Regions from separate parts of the Desulfoplanes sp. genome, predicted to be linked through region 1. Evidence: predicted binding sites of a transcription regulator. Region 1 holds the regulator's gene; each other region holds the start of a gene.
The links. The regulator sigma-54, encoded in region 1, starts transcription at its own class of promoters, with help from an activator protein. The targets are predictions, from matches to a motif close to CTGGCACGGNNNNTGCTT.

Region 1 (6,215 bases):
GGAGGCAGCAGGGAATATGTTCCTGTCCTCGCCAGGAGTGCGGTTGCCGCGGGGTGCCAGGGCGTGTTCATGGAGGTGCATCCCGATCCGGACAATGCCCTGTGCGATGGCCCGAACAGCTGGCCCTTGGCAAAGACCAAGGCCTTGCTCCAAGAGCTGTTGGCCATATGGGGGGTGCCGCATGGATGCTAAAGCCCGTGCCGCAGAGACCAAGATGCTGGTTCTCGATGTCGATGGTGTGTTGACCGATGGGGGACTATACTATGACCAGGAGGGCAGGATCCTGAAGCGGTTCAATGTCCAGGACGGCCTGGGGATCAAACTTGCCCAGCGGGCAGGGATTGCCATTGCCGTGATCTCGGGACTCAATTCACGGGCGGTCGCGACCAGGGTCAAAGAACTTGGGATCGAATATTATTATCCGGGACATCACCATAAGATTCCAATTTTGCAGAAGATCAGCCAAAAATCAGGAATCGATGTCTCGCATATGGCCTATCTAGGAGATGACTGGGTAGATGTCGGCCCTATGGAGACGGTAGGATTGCCCATGGCCGTGGCCAACGCCCAGCCGGAGATTCTCTCCTTGGCGCTTTGGATTGCACAATCTTCCGGTGGGCATGGGGCGGTCCGCGAGGCCGTACGGTTCCTTTTACAGGCCCAAAACCAGTTGGACCAACTATGGCGGACATGGGCTGATTGATGACCAAGCGTTTACTATGTTTATCGATTTTTCTAGCTTTCTGCATCGTACTTCTTACCATCGTCTCTTGGCGGGTCGATAAGAATACGCAAGAGGAATCCCTGGTTCCAGACAGTGGGGTCGACTTGACCTTGCAGGGGGTCAATTTGCGGCAGGGAAAGGATGGCCGTCTTCTCTGGACCCTTAACGCCACGAGCGCGGATTATGCCAAGGGAGAGGGGATCGTTGTCGTTGAAAGCCCAAAAATATTATATTTTCAAGAAGATAAAAAGGAACCCTTGTATGTTGAAGGTGAACATGGCAGAATAAATCAAAAGGACGATCAGATCGTTCTCTGGTCCAATGTTCTTGCCAGATACCAGGGGAACCTCTTGGAGACGACACGGCTCGATTACAACGGTACCTCACGGATGATATTTTTCAAGCAAGCTGTCCGATTGACAGGAAAAAATATGATCATGACAGCAGAAGGGGCCCGACTCAACCTGGAAAATGAGCAGATCCATGCACAGGGAGCTGTGCGCGTGGTCCTACGGAAAGCGATGCGCTAGGGGGGGGCACAATTGGAATCTTGGTGTTTGCCAAAACGTAATCCTTTATTGGAACAAAAAGGGTATTCCGTGAAGAACGTTTATATATTTTTACTGGGGTGTCTGGTGTTTTTTTCTTGGACCGGTTTTTCACTTGCCGGGGCCCAGGGGAAAAAGGTACCCACGACCATTACCTCTGACGACATGACCTATGATCCCGATTCAAACCGGGTCTCCTTTTCCGGTGAGGTACATGTCGCCCGCAAGGATTTTCAGCTTTGGTCAGAAAAGTTGTTCATCCATTTTGTTGGACAGCAGAACCGCGGATCCTCCAGCGCGGTGGAAGGAACCGATCCCGGCCGGGATTTGTCTGATGTAAAAAAGATCATCGCCGTACACAACGTACGCTTGGAAAGTCAGGGAAAAAAGGGGTTTTGCGGAAAAGCGACCTATTTTCAGGACCAAGACATGTTGCAGATGGAGGACGAGCCAAGGTTGGAGGACGGCAAAAACCAGATTATGGGTGAGATAATCAAGCTGTACATCAAGGACAACCGCAGTGAAGTGATCGGTGGCAAAAAACGGGTCGAAGCCATATTCTATTCACGTCCAGATCAGGTGGAGTGAACCCTATGGCTATTCTCAGCGCCCACGAACTTTTCAAGAAGTTTGGCAAAAAAGAGGTTGTCAGGGGGATCGACATCAAGGTCGAGCAGGGTGAAGTGGTCGGTCTTCTTGGCCCGAACGGAGCCGGCAAGACGACAACTTTTTACATGCTCGTAGGGATCATCCGTCCTTCAGGGGGCACCGTCTTTTTGGACGACCGCAACATCACCTCCTGGCCGCTCCACCGAAGGGCCAAGCATGGTCTCAGTTATCTCCCCCAGGAAAGTTCCATCTTTAAAAAACTCAGCGTACGCCAAAATCTACAAATTATTTTGGAATATACCGGGTTGCCCAAAAAAGAGCAGACAGAAAGGGCGGACCGTCTATTGGACCAACTGGGTATAACCCGTTTGGCAGACCAGAAGGCCGCATTTTTGTCAGGAGGGGAGCGCAGAAGGCTTGAAATAGCCCGGGCCTTGATCCAGGATCCTAAATTCATGCTCCTGGACGAACCCTTTGCCGGCATTGATCCCCTGGCCGTTGAGGATATCCAGCAGATTGTACATTCTTTGCGCAAAATGGGGATCGGTGTGCTCATATCTGATCATAACGTCCGGGAAACACTAACTATTTGCGATAGGGCATCCCTCGTTTACCGGGGCCGGATTATTTTGGAAGGTACTCCGGATACGATAGTCGATGATCCCAAGGCCCGGCAAATTTATCTCGGTGAAGATTTCAGGCTTTAGATCGTTGCCAGAGGCTGACTTCTGTGGCACAAGGAATTTATGATCAAAGATTGGTATAATCAACTATAGTTCGTTGAAATAATTTGGAAATCCTTTTCGGAAACAGTATGTGCAAACACAGGCGGCTTTCCCAAAGAAGAGAATAACTATGGCACTGGAATTACGACAAAATCTCAAGCTCACGCAGCAGCTGGTCATGACCCCGCAGTTGCAGCAAGCGATCAAACTTTTGCAACTTTCCCGGGTTGAGCTTTTGGACGTGGTCCAGGAAGAATTGCTGGAAAACCCAATGCTTGATGAGCAGGTTCCAGACCAGAGCAAAGGAGAGGAAGAAAAACCCCCCGAAAAGGAAGACAATGGGCAGGAGGAAAAAAAAGAGTTTGCAACCGAAGAAAAGGATTTTTTGAAAAACGCCGAATGGGAAGACTATCTCGGGGATTTTTCAAGCACCACCAGACAGGTTCAGGGCCATGAAAGCGAATCACTAGAAGAGATCAGCTCATACGAAGGCCGTGTCTCCGCCAAGCCCTCCCTGGAGGGGCATCTACTTTGGCAGCTCCACCTGTCGGACGCGAACGCAGAGGAATGCCGCATCGGCGAATCGATCATCAATAACCTGACGTCCTCCGGTTATTTTGCGTCCAGTGTAGAAGATGTCGCTTCCGAACTCCAGGTCGCCGAAGAAGCGGTTGCCGGGGTTCTCCACACGATGCAGATGTTCGATCCGATCGGCATCGCTGCCCGCACGGCCAAAGAGTGTTTGCTCATCCAGCTTGATGCCGTGGGGGATGAGGATCCCATCCTTCGGACGTTGATTTCCGAACATCTCGAGGATATCGAACAGAGACGGTATAAGCCTCTTCTGCGAAAATTCAAACTGTCCAAGGATGATCTCAAGGAGTATCTGGACATCATCACCTCCCTCGATCCTTTGCCCGGTGCCAGTTATGGAACGTCTACCTCTGTCTATGTCAGTCCAGATGCATATGTGTATAAATACGATGATGACTTCATCATTGTCTTGAACGACGATGGATTGCCCAAGCTGCAACTCAATCCGTTCTACATGGAAACGATGCAGACCAAGACGAACAAGGAAGATTCCTCCTATTTGCATGAAAAGATGCGCGCGGCCCAGTGGTTGATGAAAAGCCTACAACAGCGACAACGTACGTTGTACAAGGTTGTCGAGAGTATTGTCCGCTTCCAGCACGATTTTTTTGAATATGGTGCCACTCGACTCAATCCACTCATCCTCAAGGATGTGGCTTCAGATATCGACATGCATGAATCTACAGTCAGCAGAATCACCACGAACAAATATCTGGCCACCCCCCATGGTATTTTCGAGCTGAAATATTTTTTCAATAGTGCCCTTGATCTTGATGATGGGACACAGGTTGGTTCAGAGAGTGTCAAGGTGGCTATCAAGAAGATCATTGAAGGGGAAGATCCAAAAAAGCCCTATAGTGATGAAAAAATATCCCATATGCTCAAAGATATCTTGGAAGTGAATATCGCCCGCAGGACCGTCGCCAAGTACCGTTCTGCCCTGAACATTGAATCATCTTCCAGACGAAAAAAATTTTTTTAACACCGTGTTTTACATTAGGGAGATAAAACCTGGGAGTCGATGGAACGTTTTAGATATTCGTTCCGGAATGTATGCGTTTAAGTCGTGTGCCCACCTTTATCCAGGAGGTATTCTATGAATATGAATTTCAACTTCAAGAATTTTGAGCCATCAAACCATCTCCGTGAGTACGCCAAGGGACGTTTTGGCAAGATTGCCAAATATGTACCGAACCCGGAAAATACGGATTTGCAGGTGAATCTTGAAGTGGAAAAATTCCGTCATCGGGCAGATGTTGTCCTCACCGGTGACAACCTCCGTTTGTCCGCTAATGAAGAGAGCGAGGACATGTATTCGACCGTGGACTTGCTGCTCGACAAGTTGGAGTCCCAGGTCCGTCGTCTCCGTGACAAGAATAAGAAGAACCGAAAAAAGGCAAGAGGGGGCCGTTTCGATGTCATAAGTTTTTCCGAGGAATCCGGATTCAAAGGCCAATCACCGACCATAGTACGTTCAGACCGTTTCTCCCCAAAACCCATGGGGGTCGATGAGGCGGCCATGCAGCTCGATAATCTTGAAGATAAATTTTTGGTTTTTCTCAACGCCGAAACCGAACGGGTCAATGTAATCTATCACCGTAAAAACGGAGATTTTGGTCTCATTGATCCTGGGATTTGATACATGAAACTTGCAGATTTTCTCGATGATGGATGTGTAATCAATGACTTACAGGCCAGGACCAAGAAGGAGGTCCTGGCCGAACTTATTACGCCACTCAAGGCAAAATGGCCCAATATTGATCAAGAAAAAATATTGGGAGTGCTCCTTGATAGGGAAGCGCTCGGGACCACCGGCATCGGCGATGGTATCGCCATCCCGCATGGCAAACTCGAATCCATACAGGAGGTGGGACTTGTCGTGGGCCGATCTCTCGACGGGCTCGACTTCAAGGCGCTTGATCATAAACCATGTCGGATTTTCTTTCTGGTGCTCGCCCCTGAAAATATAGCCGGAATGCACTTGCGGATATTGGCCCATATCTCCCGTCTCCTCCAGGATGTCTCTTTCCGCCAAGCATTTCTCGAAGCGCCGGACCGAACGACTCTGTGCAATCTTCTAAACGAGGCCTAGCAATCGTGACCCCAGCACATCCACCCGTCGTCATTTTGACCGGCCTTTCCGGAGCCGGTAAAAGCACGGCACTCAATGTTTTTGAGGATCTCGGTTTTTTTTGTGTGGACGGCTTGCCCGCACGCATTGTCTCTGCATTGGTCACCCTGTTCTCAGGGGAAAATCCATCCAAGTACCGGGGCATTGCCCTGGGCATGGATCTACGCCAACTCGATTTTTTGGACCAGTGGCAGGTCGCCCGCAAGGAGTTGGACAGGCTCGGCGTCACTCCCCGGGTCGTATTCATCGAGGCCGCTCCCGAGGTCTTGTTGCGCAGATATGCAACGACGAGACGCCCGCACCCGTTGGAATCCACGGTTGATGGACTCGAACAGGCATTGGACAAAGAACGGGAAATCCTTATGCCTATCCGCGACAAGGCCGATCTTGTCCTTGATACTTCCGAATATTCAATACATGATCTGCGGCGGATCATCCAGGAGCATTGGAATGTTTCATCTGAAAACCAGTCCGGATTCCGCGTCCATCTCGTATCCTTTGGATTCAAATATGGATCTCCAGGGGAGGCCGATATCGTTTTGGATCTGAGATTTTTGCCGAATCCCTATTTCGACGAGTCACTGCGCCCCCGTTCCGGCAAGGAAGAGGCCGTGGCGAACTATGTCTTTTCAGAAGACTATGCACGAAAATTTATTGATAAAGTGGAGCATTTTTTTTCTTTTTTGTTGCCGCTGTATGCCAAGGAAGGACGTTATCGACTGACCATTGCCTTGGGCTGCACCGGGGGAAGACACCGCTCTGTTGCCGTTTCTGAATCGCTGTTCAGATTTTTGCGGCAGAAAGGATTTCTCGTCTCCTTGGAACACCGTCATTTGGAATTAGAATAGATATGGGGCTGTTGGAATGATAGGTATTGTCTTGGT
Region 2 (6,215 bases), on a different contig from region 1:
CATGACCATGGAAGAGATCCGGGCCAACAATTTCGGGATACTCTCCCAGGAGGGATCCGGTTCCGCCCAGGCCCTCCTCCTCAAGGAGGAATTCTATCGGACGGCTCTGCTCATCGCCGGCAAGGAGCCCCGGTGGTGGGTCGTTTGCAACGGGGCGGAGCAGAGGTTCTGCCAGGACCTGGAAGAGCGCTCCTGCGATCTTGGAGAGATCGATGCCATACCCAAGGAGGAATTTTTTGGGGCTTCGCTCTGGCAGATTGTCGGTTCGGCGCGCAATCCCTACAAATCGTTGCTCAAGCTGGGGTTGCTCGAAAAATACGCCCTGGAGGGGGCATCGGCAGATACCCTCCTCGCGGAGAGGATCAAAGAGAATCTTGTTGCGGGGAAGAGGGAGGTCTACCAGATCGATCCCTACGGACTGCTGTACAAGGAACTTTTGCAATTCTACGGGAAGTTGGGCGACAAAGAGGGATGTACGTTGCTCAAGGAGAGTTTCCACTCCAAGATCAGGATGGACGAGATCGACCTTACCCTGGACCATCCCCGTCGCAAGGAAGAGAAGAGCGTGCTCTCCTTTTATTTCCAATCATCGGCCATCGACCGGGACAGGGTCCGTGCCTTGGGCAGGCGGTGGACCATGGCCAAGAGCATGGATGTTGGCGAGGCCATGAACCGTTTCATGCTCGGGGCCTATCGCCGTATTCGGGACAAGGTTTCTGCGGCGAACATGGATGTTTCCATCCGTCCCGAAGAGATGACCGCCCTTGGCCGGACCATCTCGGCCTATTTCAGCCGAGAGCCGGGTAAGGTCCGGCGGATGTTTTTCTTGGGGCCGGAACCTATCGAGTACCAGGAGTTGTATTTTTTTACCGAAAGGGGTGCGGACGGCAGCAAGATTTTCGCGGTCAAGGCCCGTAAAAAGCACGAACCGCGGGTTCTGGACGCCCTGGAGGTGGTCCGCAAGGATGGCGATCCCATCCGTCTTTCGGCCTGGCTGGCCGTGAACAATGTATACAGGCGGGGACTTCTCGTGAGTGGCAACCCCAGCCTCGCTCCCGTGTCTGTCTCTTTTCTCCAGGGGCTCTTGAATGGCGTTCTTGAAGTCTTCCCGCCCCAAGAGGTGTTCACCGCCAACCAGGAGGAGTTGCTGGAAGAGAAGAGGGTCATGAAGCTTTTGTGTTTCTTGAAAAAAGGATGGGACGGGGACGACCAATACCTGACACGGGCGGATGTTCTTTACTCCACCTCCTGGGGCGAACTCTACAGTATAGCCTTTGACCACCCCGCCGTGACCGTACGTACGGATCCTTTGGATTTTTTTTCCAAGACCCTTCCCTGTCCGCTGGATTGGGAGGCCGAACTGTATCAGTACCGGCCCTCTTCGGGAAGGATCACATCGTTGTTATCCAGATAACCCCCACCCTGCCTACAAAGGAGGAACCCTATGGAACTTTTGAGCGTACCCGTTGAAAAACCCGAGGACATGAATTGTATCCTTGGGCAGTCCCATTTTATCAAGACCGTGGAGGATCTCCACGAGGCCATGATCAATGCCGTGCCCATGGCAAAGTTTGGACTCGCCTTTTGCGAGGCCTCCCAGGACTGCCTGGTCCGCTACTCCGGGACAGACCCCGAACTGGTGGAGCTGGCCAGGAAGAACGCCTACAGTCTGGCCGCCGGCCATATGTTCATCATCTTTATGAAGGACATTTTCCCCCTCAATGTGCTCAACGCGGTCAAGAACGTGAACGAGGTCTGCCGGGTCTTTTGTGCCACGGCCAATCCCGTGGAGGTGGTTATCGCCCAGACCGAACAAGGACGGGGAATCCTCGGGGTCATCGATGGTTCCGCATCCAAGGGGATCGAGACCGAAGAAGATATTGCCGCGCGCAAGGGCTTTTTGCGGACCATCGGCTACAAGGGATGAGTTGACTGTTTCTGGAGAATGCCCGTGTCCCCTGAATGTTTCGACCTTCGGGGGATTACTTTTTGGAAACCCGAAAAGGTAAGACAGAGGCTGACGGTTATACCGAACCCCCTTCCTGGAGGGGCATACCTGCGTGTCTGCCCTTTGAGATGCATGTTCGATTTTGCGGGGAATTGTGCTCAGTCCCGAAACAGATCTATCACGTTCCACTATGAACGTTCGCCAGTGATGGTCCTCCCGCCAATGGTCGTCATCCCGCCCCAGGCCGGGATCTGCGCAGTCCGCACTGCGCACTGTGCACTGTGCACTGTGCACTGCTGTCCTGTCTCCCCGCATCCTTTATGTTCTCCTCCAGCCTGCGTTTTCCTCTGGCCTCCTCAAAGGGCAGATATGGAATCTGCCCCTACGGGGGGCGTCTCCTGCCTCCCTTGCACTCCCCTGTCCGCAATCCGGATAGACCGACATGGTATGGAAGATGCTTCCCTCATGGGTGGCTGTGCCCTGATTACCATGTTTCATGTTGTCACCCAAGGAGTGTTCCATGTCCTACCCCCTTACCCTCCAGTCCGTCACCATCCTCTCCTCCAGAATCGTGAACAGTCGGTTGCTGGACATCAGGGGCATTTCTCTTACCGGCGTTCTTGATATCGAGTTGGTCCATCATCCCGACATCCGGATTGACGGGGATGATCCGGACCCGGGGGATGATGACCTTTTGTTGTCCATCGAGGAATTTAGGGCAGGACTCATGGATTGGTTGGGAGATACGGAAATGGCCTGGCTCAAGACCCCGCTTTCCGGTGTGTACTCCCTGGAGGTCCGTCAGAACGGTAGTGCCGTACTTTTCTGGTTGGGGAGGGCGGATCGCCGGGGTTGATCGGTTGCAAAGAGAGCTATTATATCCCTATATTTTAATATGTTAAAAGATGTAGTGGCTTTTTTGAAATTTCCGTTGCCTTTTTGTGCCTTCTTGGGCAAAGGCGGACACAGAGACGTTTTCAAGGAACCACTCAAGGAGGTAGTAACCATGTTCAAGGCAAGCGCTGTCACATTCGGTGCCGGCGATCCCTATGTGTTTACATTCAACGAGAGAAACCAGCGGAGTTTTATCCCCAAACCGTCACCGCGTCTGTTCAAGCGGCTCGAGGAAAATGTGCTCGAGCGGATCATCGCATACTGTGACCGGTTTTTTGCTGTCGCCATTTTCACCTGCAGCTGGGTGATCAAGGCGGATGATTCGCCGTATCGATAACATCGTTTTTTTTGCCGTATTCCATTCCAAAAGCCCTTGCCCGCAAGGGCTTTTGGCGTTTTGGGGCAATGATGAATGGATCATTATCCGTGTGTGCCGGCAAGGCCGAGCAGACGCCCGGCGTTGCCGAGGGGAGAGGGGGAGAGGGTTGGAAAATGTATTTTTTTGCTAAAATTGTAAATTACAAGCTTAAAAGTTACTTAAATCTTTTTGTAAATAACAAAATTGTTTAATTTGAAATAGGGGGAAGCAGCTTGTTTGTTTTTAGTCAATAATATCAATATAATAAAAACCTGGCCCCTCTCTTGCTTTAAGGGAAACATCGTTCAACATTGTTTCCAACCCACTTTTAACAAGGGAGGCTTTTTTATGTCGTGGTCGTACAAGAGGTCATCTTTCGGAACATTCTTTAAATCAATGTGGCTTGCGGGTGCCCTGGTGTGTGCGGTTCTTCCCACGGCAGCCCTTGCTGAGTCTGAACCCCTTTCCCAGGCCAATGCCAACATCCTGTGGACGCTTCTGGCCGCCTTTCTGGTCATGTTCATGCAGGCCGGGTTCGCCATGGTCGAGACCGGATTCACCCGTGCCAAGAATGCCGGAAACATCATCATGAAGAATGTCGTCGATTTCGGGGTCGGATCCATCTCGTTTTTCTTTCTCGGCTTCGCCCTGATGTTCGGTCTGGATGCCGGCGGATTTCTGGGCACCAGCGGGTTCGGACTTTCGGGGATCACCCCTGAAACAGGCGACGGTCAATGGACCCTGACCTTCTGGTTCTTCCAGTCGGTATTTTGTGCCACGGCAGCGACCATTGTCTCGGGTGGTGTTGCCGAACGGACCAAGTTCAGCTCCTATCTCGTCGTCAGCCTGGTGCTTTCCGCGGTTATCTATCCCATCTCCGGCCACTGGTGCTGGGGCAGTCTGTGGCTCGGCGATTCCGGTGCGGGCTGGCTCGAAGGGCTTGGATTTACCGACTTTGCCGGTTCCACCGTTGTCCACTCCGTGGGTGGCTGGATCGCCCTGGCAGGTGCCATCGTTCTTGGACCCCGTATCGGTAAATATACCCCGGACGGCAAGGCCAAGGCCATTCCCGGTCACAATATTCCTCTGGCAGCACTGGGCGTGTTCATCCTCTGGTTCGGCTGGTTCGGTTTCAACGCCGGCAGCACCACAGCGGCTGACGGAACCATCGGATACATCGCCGTGAACACCTCTCTGGCCGCATGTGCCGGTGCCATCGGCGCCATGATCATGGCCTGGATCAAGTTCGGCAAGCCCGACACCTCCATGACGTTGAACGGCGTGCTCGCCGGTCTGGTCGGCATCACCGCAGGTTGTTACGAAGTTTCTCCCGCAGGTTCCATCCTCATCGGATTCATGGCCGGATTTCTGGTAGTCCTGTCCGTAGAATTTATCGACAAGGTCCTGCACATTGACGATCCGGTTGGTGCGGTTTCCGTTCACGGTGTCTGCGGCGCTTTCGGTACTCTGGCAGTTGGTCTGTTCGCAGCCCCCGGCTACGGTGATCAGGTCGGTCTCTTCTACGGCGGCAGCGCAAGTCTCCTTCTGGTTCAGCTCATGGGTGTGGCGGTAGTCTTTGCCTGGGCCTTCGGCACCGGTCTGGTCATGTTCAAGGTCATCAAGGCGGTCTGCGGTATCAGAGCCAGCGAAACCGAAGAACTTAAAGGCCTGGATATCACCGAGCACGGCATGGAATCCTACAACGGCTTTCAGATCTTCACCACGGAATAGGTATGCGTGCAACGTAAACAGCAGAACCAGGACAACGAACAATCAGCGAGTGTTTCCAACCACCCAAAAATGCCGGAATAATCCGTAGGGGCACGGCGCGCCGTGCCCCCCTTCCCGGAACCCAGAAAGGCCCTGATAAAAGAGCGAAAAGAAGGCATCTCACCAGGCAGCCAGGGGAAAGCAGACCCGGAAACACCCCGCCAAGATCAAGGAGAGAAAAATCATGAAACTCGTTATCGCATACATCCGGCCCGAACGGCTCAATGCCGTCAAACAGGCCCTTTATGAAAAGAAAATATACAACATGTCCGCCACCAACAGCCTGGGCAGCGGAAGGCAGAAGGGATTTACCGAAACCTACCGCGGCGTGGTCATGGAAGTGAATCTCTTGAAAAAGATCCGCCTGGAAATCGGTCTCAACGACGAATTCCTGGACGCCGCCCTGACCGCCATCAAGGAAGGCGCCCAGACAGGTGCCGAAGGCGACGGCGTCATCTTTGTCCAGGACATGGAACAGGCCATCCGCATCCGTACCGAAGAAGAAGGATCATCCGCAATGGGTTGATTCTTTCCATCACAATGTTCCATCCCACCTCCTTAGCCGGACGGATACCGCCCGTCCGGAACCAAACAAGGCCCCTGTGCAAGCAGGGGCCTTGTTTGGTTCCGGGGTTGTGGGGTGCAACGATGAGGATTCATACGTATAATGAGAAAACGGCGACGGCGTCCATTATGAGGGCACGGCGCGCCGTGCCCCTACGGGAGAACGATTTGGCCGTCCCGTGTGCGGTTCGATTTCAACCCTTGTCCGAGCCTTCAAGTCCGTCGTGACCAGACGTGTCAATGAATCACGCGGGATTTCCTGTATAAAATTATGGCAACGCAATTATTGGCAACACGTTATCCGTGGTACATCGGATTTGCATCGCATCCGGGAGTACATCCAGACCAATCCTGCCCGCTGGGAAAAAGATTCATTATTTAGATGACATGGATCATCAGGTAGATTTCCAAATGCACCCGACGTAGGGGCACGGCGTGCCGTGCCCGTTTTTCTGCGCCCCGGGAGGTGCAGAAAAACAGATCGACCTGAGGCAATACAACGTGTCCGAATGACGTTATATGACGTCTGCAAAACACCCTGTTTGAAAGTTTCCAAAGATTTCGACCTGTCGGGAAATTTTGACGGAATATGGACTTTGCGTGTCCAAGCTACTACAAATGTTTTTTGGGGCTCTCCCTCTTGCCTTATCTTTTTTCGTGCGTTATTTTACAAAGATGATT
Region 3 (6,215 bases), on a different contig from region 1:
CCGTGGCCTACAACCGGATCAAACCCCACATGGAGGCCGCACGCCGACCGGTCATCCAGGTTGCCGTGGACAATATCGCCAGCTCCGGAAAAAGCGGTTTTCTGTACATGTACGAACGTGACATGAACCTCCTTGCCCAGGCGACCAGAGGCGTGATCATCATCGACGACGTGGTCAGCACCGGGAGCACCATCGCCGCCCTGGACAGTCTGGTGGAAGAGGCCGCCCACCTCGCCGGCCTGCCCACCTCGCCGGACATTCTGGGCGTCTTTTGCGTGGCCAAGGAGGGTGGGGCCAATCCCTATTTCACGACCCCGATCCACAGCCTGGCCTCCCTGCCGCAACCAGAAAGGACCGAGACCTGAGACCCATGGTCAGCAACGCCCCTGGTCCGGGCAATTTTTTTGGGCCAACGAAACATACGGAACAAATAAAAAAAGACACTTTTTTTACAAAACCTTCCGTGTCGTTAACCCAGAACCACTGTGCAACACGAAGTTTTCAAGATGGATTGTGGATGTACTTTCAAGCAACCAGATCGTAGGGAGCGCCCCTACGGATCGTCGCTTGGACCAGAGGTTCGATAACAACCCAACATTCCAGAATGGTTTTGGTTGAGCGCACTCTAACGGGCAGAAACTGTTTCGTTGGCCACCCCTGTTTTTTTCCTAAAACATACACCCTACAACATAAAACCGCCCCATGACCCCTGAATCCCCGGTCCTGCAACTCAAGAAGATCACCAAGCGCTTCGGCAATCTCGTTGCCAACAACAAAATCACCCTGGACATCCACGCCGGGTCCATCCACGCATTGCTGGGCGAAAACGGGGCGGGCAAAAGCACGCTCATGTCCGTACTTTCGGGCCGGTATCAGCCCGACGAGGGGGAGATCGTACTCAACAACGAGACCGTCAGGTTCACCTCCCCGTCCCAGGCCCTGGCCCGGGGGATCGGCATGGTCTACCAGCGGTTCATGCTTATCGAACCCATGAGCGTGGTCGAAAACATTGTCCTGGGCACCCCCTCGGACTCACCGGTTCTCGATTTAAGGGGGGCGGCCGCCCGTATCCGTGCACTCTCGGACCAATATGGTCTCGTCGTCGATCCCCTGGCCCGGGTGGGCAATCTGTCCATGGGAGAACGCCAACGGGTCGAGATCCTCAAACTGCTCTTCCGTAACGCCGAGATCCTCATCTTTGACGAGCCCACGGCCATCCTGACCCCGCCGGAAATCACCATCTTTTTCAAAACACTCAAGAAACTCGCAGAACGCGGACATCCCATTGTCTTTATCACCCACAAACTCGACGAAGTCATGCAACTGGCGGACCGCATCAGCATCATGCGTCGAGGAAAAATGATCACCCACATCCTCCCCGAACAGGTCCGCAGCAAACGTGAACTGGCTCGGCTGATGGTTGGTCGGGAAATCGTGCTCAAGGTGGACAAAAAGGACATCGCTCCCGGCCCCCCGGTTCTTTCGGCCCGGGGACTCAAGGAGGTCAACGGAGAAGGCAGAACGGTTTTCGAAGCGATCGATCTAGAGGTCAAAAAGGGGGAAATCCTGGCCATAACCGGCGTGGCAGGCAATGGCCAGGAAGCGCTCATTGCTGCCCTGGCCGGGCTTGCGCCCTTTACCGAGGGAACAATCGGCTGGAAAGAGGTGGACTACACCCACCAGACATGGTTCCGGGCCGACAAAAACGATCTGGCCTATATCCCTGAGGACCGTCATACCACGGGAACCATTGCGAGTCTCGATCTGGCTGAAAATTACATGCTCACCCGGATCGGTGAATTTTCCAGGGGCCCGTTCCTCCAGGCCGCCAATGCTCGCATACTGGCGACCAAGGCCATAGGGACCTACAAGATACTCACTCCCAACGCCGTCGATTCAATGGCCGGGCAACTCTCCGGGGGCAACCTCCAAAAAATCATTCTCGCCCGGGAACTGGAAAAGAATCCCCGACTGATCATCGCCGAACAGCCCACCCAGGGACTGGACATCGGTGCCACCGAAGAGGTCTGGCAGACCCTGATCGCCCAGCGCCAAAACGCGGGCATTCTCCTGGTTTCCGGGGACCTCAAGGAGGTCCTCTCCCTGGCCGACCGCATTGCGGTCATGTTCCGGGGCAGGATCCTGGAAATCATTCCCGCCACCGACACCGAGGGTATCGCCCGCATCGGCCTGCTCATGGCCGGCACCTCGGAAAAATCCTCATAATCTGCCGGTCCGTTCGTGGAACCGACACCGCCCGGTGCATCCGTAGCGACAATGCATGGGCTGTCTCTCCTGTCGCCCCCGGATATCCGAGATCAGCCCCCGGACATTTTCGTCCGTCTTCCCTCCTCCCCGCGTGCCGCAGTATTGCCCCCACGCAACACCCAGCTACACATATCTCAGAATCATGGCCACGGCACTGACCGAGGAGAGCACAAACACCGCAGGCCGGGTACATCGCTTGTCGAAACGTTCGGCCACAGGAAACGAGAGCACATAGCCAAGGACAACCCCGGGGGCGAGATAGAGGGCCAGCTGGACCTCCTCCATCCCCAGACGCCCCACGCCCGCGAGGGCAATGGACGACATGATGACGGAGATGAACCCGACACAGGCAATGGTCCCGCGAAGCTCAGGCCCGGGACGATTCTGGAGAACCAGGGCCAGCGGAGGTATACTCACTCCGCTCAGGGTGCCCATGAAGCCGCCCAGAACACCGGCCAGGAAGAGCAGCTTTCTGCTCGGACGGATGGCGGGCCCCAGAAGACTCATGGCCACGGCCAAAAATATGAGTCCGCCAAATATGAAGGCGATCTCTCGTTCCGGGAGCCGGGCAGCAATAAGGGCTGCCAACACCGTACCTGGAATGAACCCCACAAGGGCCTGTTTGACGGTGGAACGATTGACGGCGTTGCGCTCCCTGACCATGACCATGGTGGTGACCAATCCCACAAGCAGAATAATGGGGCCGGGAAAGAATGCAGGGTCGATCATGAGCAGAAAAGGACCGATGAGCAGGGCGAGACCAAAACCGGCCAAGCCGTTCCCAAAAGCTCCCATTGCAGCGATGACAAAGGCGAGTAGCCCTTGATGAACAGAAATCCCAAAATCAAACATACGGCATATCCAAGAGGCTGGAGGGAAAGAGGAAGACGCACCCGGCGTAGCCCCACAAAGAGCACGCCCCAAAAAAGCAAATAATCCTCTAGCAATATCAACGCCATACTTTCCCCCGGGAAGGACGACTCCAGCGCCGGAATGGGCGACTCCGGCGCCGGAAAAAATGCCATCCCAGGGACCGATTTTCGACAATTGCCCACCATCCACGCCTAGCCCCAAAGGGCAGGTATGGAACCTGCCCCTACATGTCCCTGTCTCCCGCCTCCTGTCCGCTCCCTCCCTTCCGTGCACCTTCACACATATTGCAGTACCACAACATTCTTTCAACACACTGAAATCATTTACACCCACCCCACCACCATTGCACGCATGCATCAACCTTCCTTGCACGCCCCGGCATGCCGCCCTGCTCCCGATCAACAAATAAATACTTAAATATCATATTGTTATCGAGATGGCACCGACCTTGCTAAATAAATCACATTCCATGCGCCACAAGGCCGCACGTTGAAAACATGCCACACTGCAACCTTCCGGGCTTGCAGCTCACTCAATAACTTCAGGAGAAAACATCATGACTGGCTGTTGTACACTCTCCCCCCAGGAAGACCGACTGATCAACAAGGTCGACACCCGTAAGGGCCGTGAACGCGTCTACGGAATTTTGGACACATTCCATATGAGCGTGCCCTCCATCGACATCGAACGCGCCCGGTATTTCACCGAGTCCATGAAAACCACCGAAGGACAGGTGCTCGTTCTTAGATGGGCCAAGGCGCTCAAGAACGTCGCCGAAAACATCACCGTCTACATCACCCCCAATTCCCTGCTGGCCGGCCGTGCCGGTAAAATGGGCCGGTACGGCATCCTGTACCCTGAAATCGACGGTGATTTCTACAAGGTGGTCATGAAGGATCTGCACAAGCGTGCCAAGAGCCCCTTCCTTCTTTCCAAGGAAGACACGGACCTCCTCCTGAACGAAATTGCTCCCTACTGGGAGGGCAAGACCTACCACGAGCATTTGAACCATGCCATGCCCGAGGAACTGCGTACCGTGACCTATGACGACGACGAAGGACTCAAATCCAAGTTCGTGGTCAGCGAGACATCCTCCTACCGTTCCGCCCTGCAGTGGGTCCATGACTTTGAAAAGGTCATCAACCTGGGCTTCGAAACCATCAAGGCCGAAGCACAGGCCAAACTGGACGGACTCGATCCCCTGAGCCCCGTGCAGAACGTGGAAAAACGTCCCTTCTACCAGGCCATGGTCATCATCTGTGATGCCGTCATGATCTGGGCCAAGCGCCACGCCGTCCTCGCCCGTGAACTGGCGGCCGCCGAGACCGACGAAAAGCGCAAGGCCGAGCTCCTGGAAATCGCCGAGATCTGCGAGCAGGTTCCTGCCAAGCCCGCCCGGAACTTCCGCGAGGCCCTGCAGTGCCAGTGGTTCGTACAGATGTTCTCCCGCATCGAGCAGAAATCCTCGGCCATCATCTCCAACGGCCGCATGGACCAGTACCTGTATCCCTTCTACAAGAAGGACCTGGAAGCGGGTATCATCGACGAAGACAAGGCCACCGAGCTGCTGGAAAACATGTGGGTGGAAATGGCCCAGTTCCTCGATCTGTACATCAACCCCACGGGTAACGAATTCCAGGAAGGCTACGCCCATTGGGAAGCCGTGACCATCGGCGGCCAGACCCCCACGGGTGAGGACGCCACCAATGGACTCTCCTATCTCTTCCTGCGTTCCAAGAGAGAGTTCCCCTTCAACTACCCCGATCTGGCCGCACGTATCCATTCCCGTACCCCGGAGCGGTTTCTGCACGAGATTTCCCTGACCATCAAAGACGGTTCCGGGTATCCCAAGCTGATCAACGATGAGGAAATCATTCCCCTGTACACCGCCAAGGGAGCTCCCTTCAACGAGGCCCTGGATTACGCGGTATCCGGCTGCACCGAGGCTCGCATGCCCAACCGGGACACCTACACCTCGGGCTGCGTATACATCAACGCCGCCACCGCCATCGAGATGACCCTGAGCAATGGCCGCATGAAGCACTACGGTGACGAGCTCATCGGCCTGGAAACCGGCAATGCAACCGATCACACCACCTGGGACGCATTCTACAAGGCCTTTGTGGACCAGTACATGAACCTGCTCTCCAAGGCCTTCTACCAGCAGGCCCTCGTGGACTCCCTGCGTCCCCGGCACTTTGCCTCCCCCATGGCCTCCGTGCTCCACGACCTGTGCATGGAGGAAGGCAAGGATCTGCAGAATGAAAAAATCGAAGGCGGCGTGGACTTCTCCTACTTCGAGATTTTGGGCTACGGCACCGTGACCGACAGCCTGGCCGCCATCAAGAAACTGGTCTTCGAGGACAAGAAGCTGACCATGAAAGAAGTCATGGAAGCCCTCACGACCGACTTCGAAGGCCATGAGGATGTCCGCGAAATGCTGCGCAACGCTCCGGCCTACGGCAACAACGACCCTTACGCCGATGCCATTGCCAAAGAACTGGACCGCATCACCCAGGTCTATGCAGAGAAATACTCCGAGGAACGCGGCATCAATTGTGACGTGCGCTACGTGCCCATCACCTCCCACGTGCCTTTTGGAAAAATCGTCTCCGCAACCCCCAACGGACGTCACGCATGGACCGCTCTTTCCGATGGTACATCCGCATCCCACGGTGCCGACCACAGCGGCCCCACCGCGGTCCTCATGTCCAACCACCACACCAAGAACACCGGCATGAAGAACCGTGCTTCCCGGCTTCTGAACCTCAAGCTCTCCCCCAAGGCCGTTGAGGGAGAAGAAGGGACCCGCAAGGTCATGGACATGATCCGTACCTGGTGCGATCTGCGCCTCTGGCATCTGCAGTTCAACATCATCAACAAGGAAACCCTCCTGGCAGCCCAGAAGGATCCCGACAACTACCGTGATCTCCTGGTCCGTATCGCCGGATACAGCGCCTACTTCTGCGACCTGTCCGAGGATCTCCAGAACGATGTCATCAACCGTACCGAGCACGCGGAAATCTAGCGTCTGCTGCATACCACTACGGGAGGACGGTACCCACCGTCCTCCC

Region 2: ACY692_RS09445 (ammonium transporter) is a predicted target of sigma-54. The motif match lies at 3,473-3,490, and genes of this name have one in related genera.
Region 3: hpsG ((2S)-3-sulfopropanediol dehydratase) is a predicted target of sigma-54. The motif match lies at 3,578-3,595, and genes of this name have one in related genera.

The regions. Positions count from the first base shown of each region.
Region 1 is NZ_JBUDSQ010000028.1:4,115-10,329, forward strand. It holds gene kdsA (3-deoxy-8-phosphooctulonate synthase) at 1-192, shown strand, start outside; gene ACY692_RS07940 (KdsC family phosphatase) at 182-703, shown strand; gene lptC (LPS export ABC transporter periplasmic protein LptC) at 703-1,254, shown strand; gene ACY692_RS07950 (LptA/OstA family protein) at 1,360-1,860, shown strand; gene lptB (LPS export ABC transporter ATP-binding protein) at 1,866-2,588, shown strand; gene rpoN (RNA polymerase factor sigma-54) at 2,737-4,182, shown strand; gene hpf (ribosome hibernation-promoting factor, HPF/YfiA family) at 4,297-4,839, shown strand; gene ACY692_RS07970 (PTS sugar transporter subunit IIA) at 4,843-5,292, shown strand; gene rapZ (RNase adapter RapZ) at 5,298-6,179, shown strand; gene ACY692_RS07980 (PTS sugar transporter subunit IIA) at 6,196-6,215, shown strand, end outside.
Region 2 is NZ_JBUDSQ010000039.1:18,291-24,505, forward strand. It holds gene ACY692_RS09425 (class I adenylate cyclase) at 1-1,414, shown strand, start outside; gene ACY692_RS09430 (adenosine-specific kinase) at 1,445-1,927, shown strand; gene ACY692_RS09435 (hypothetical protein) at 2,469-2,804, shown strand; gene ACY692_RS09440 (hypothetical protein) at 2,955-3,179, shown strand; gene ACY692_RS09445 (ammonium transporter) at 3,597-4,931, shown strand; gene ACY692_RS09450 (P-II family nitrogen regulator) at 5,155-5,496, shown strand.
Region 3 is NZ_JBUDSQ010000022.1:25,584-31,798, forward strand. It holds gene ACY692_RS06865 (type I phosphoribosyltransferase) at 1-365, shown strand, start outside; gene ACY692_RS06870 (ABC transporter ATP-binding protein) at 703-2,226, shown strand; gene ACY692_RS06875 (sulfite exporter TauE/SafE family protein) at 2,392-3,120, opposite strand; gene hpsG ((2S)-3-sulfopropanediol dehydratase) at 3,698-6,169, shown strand.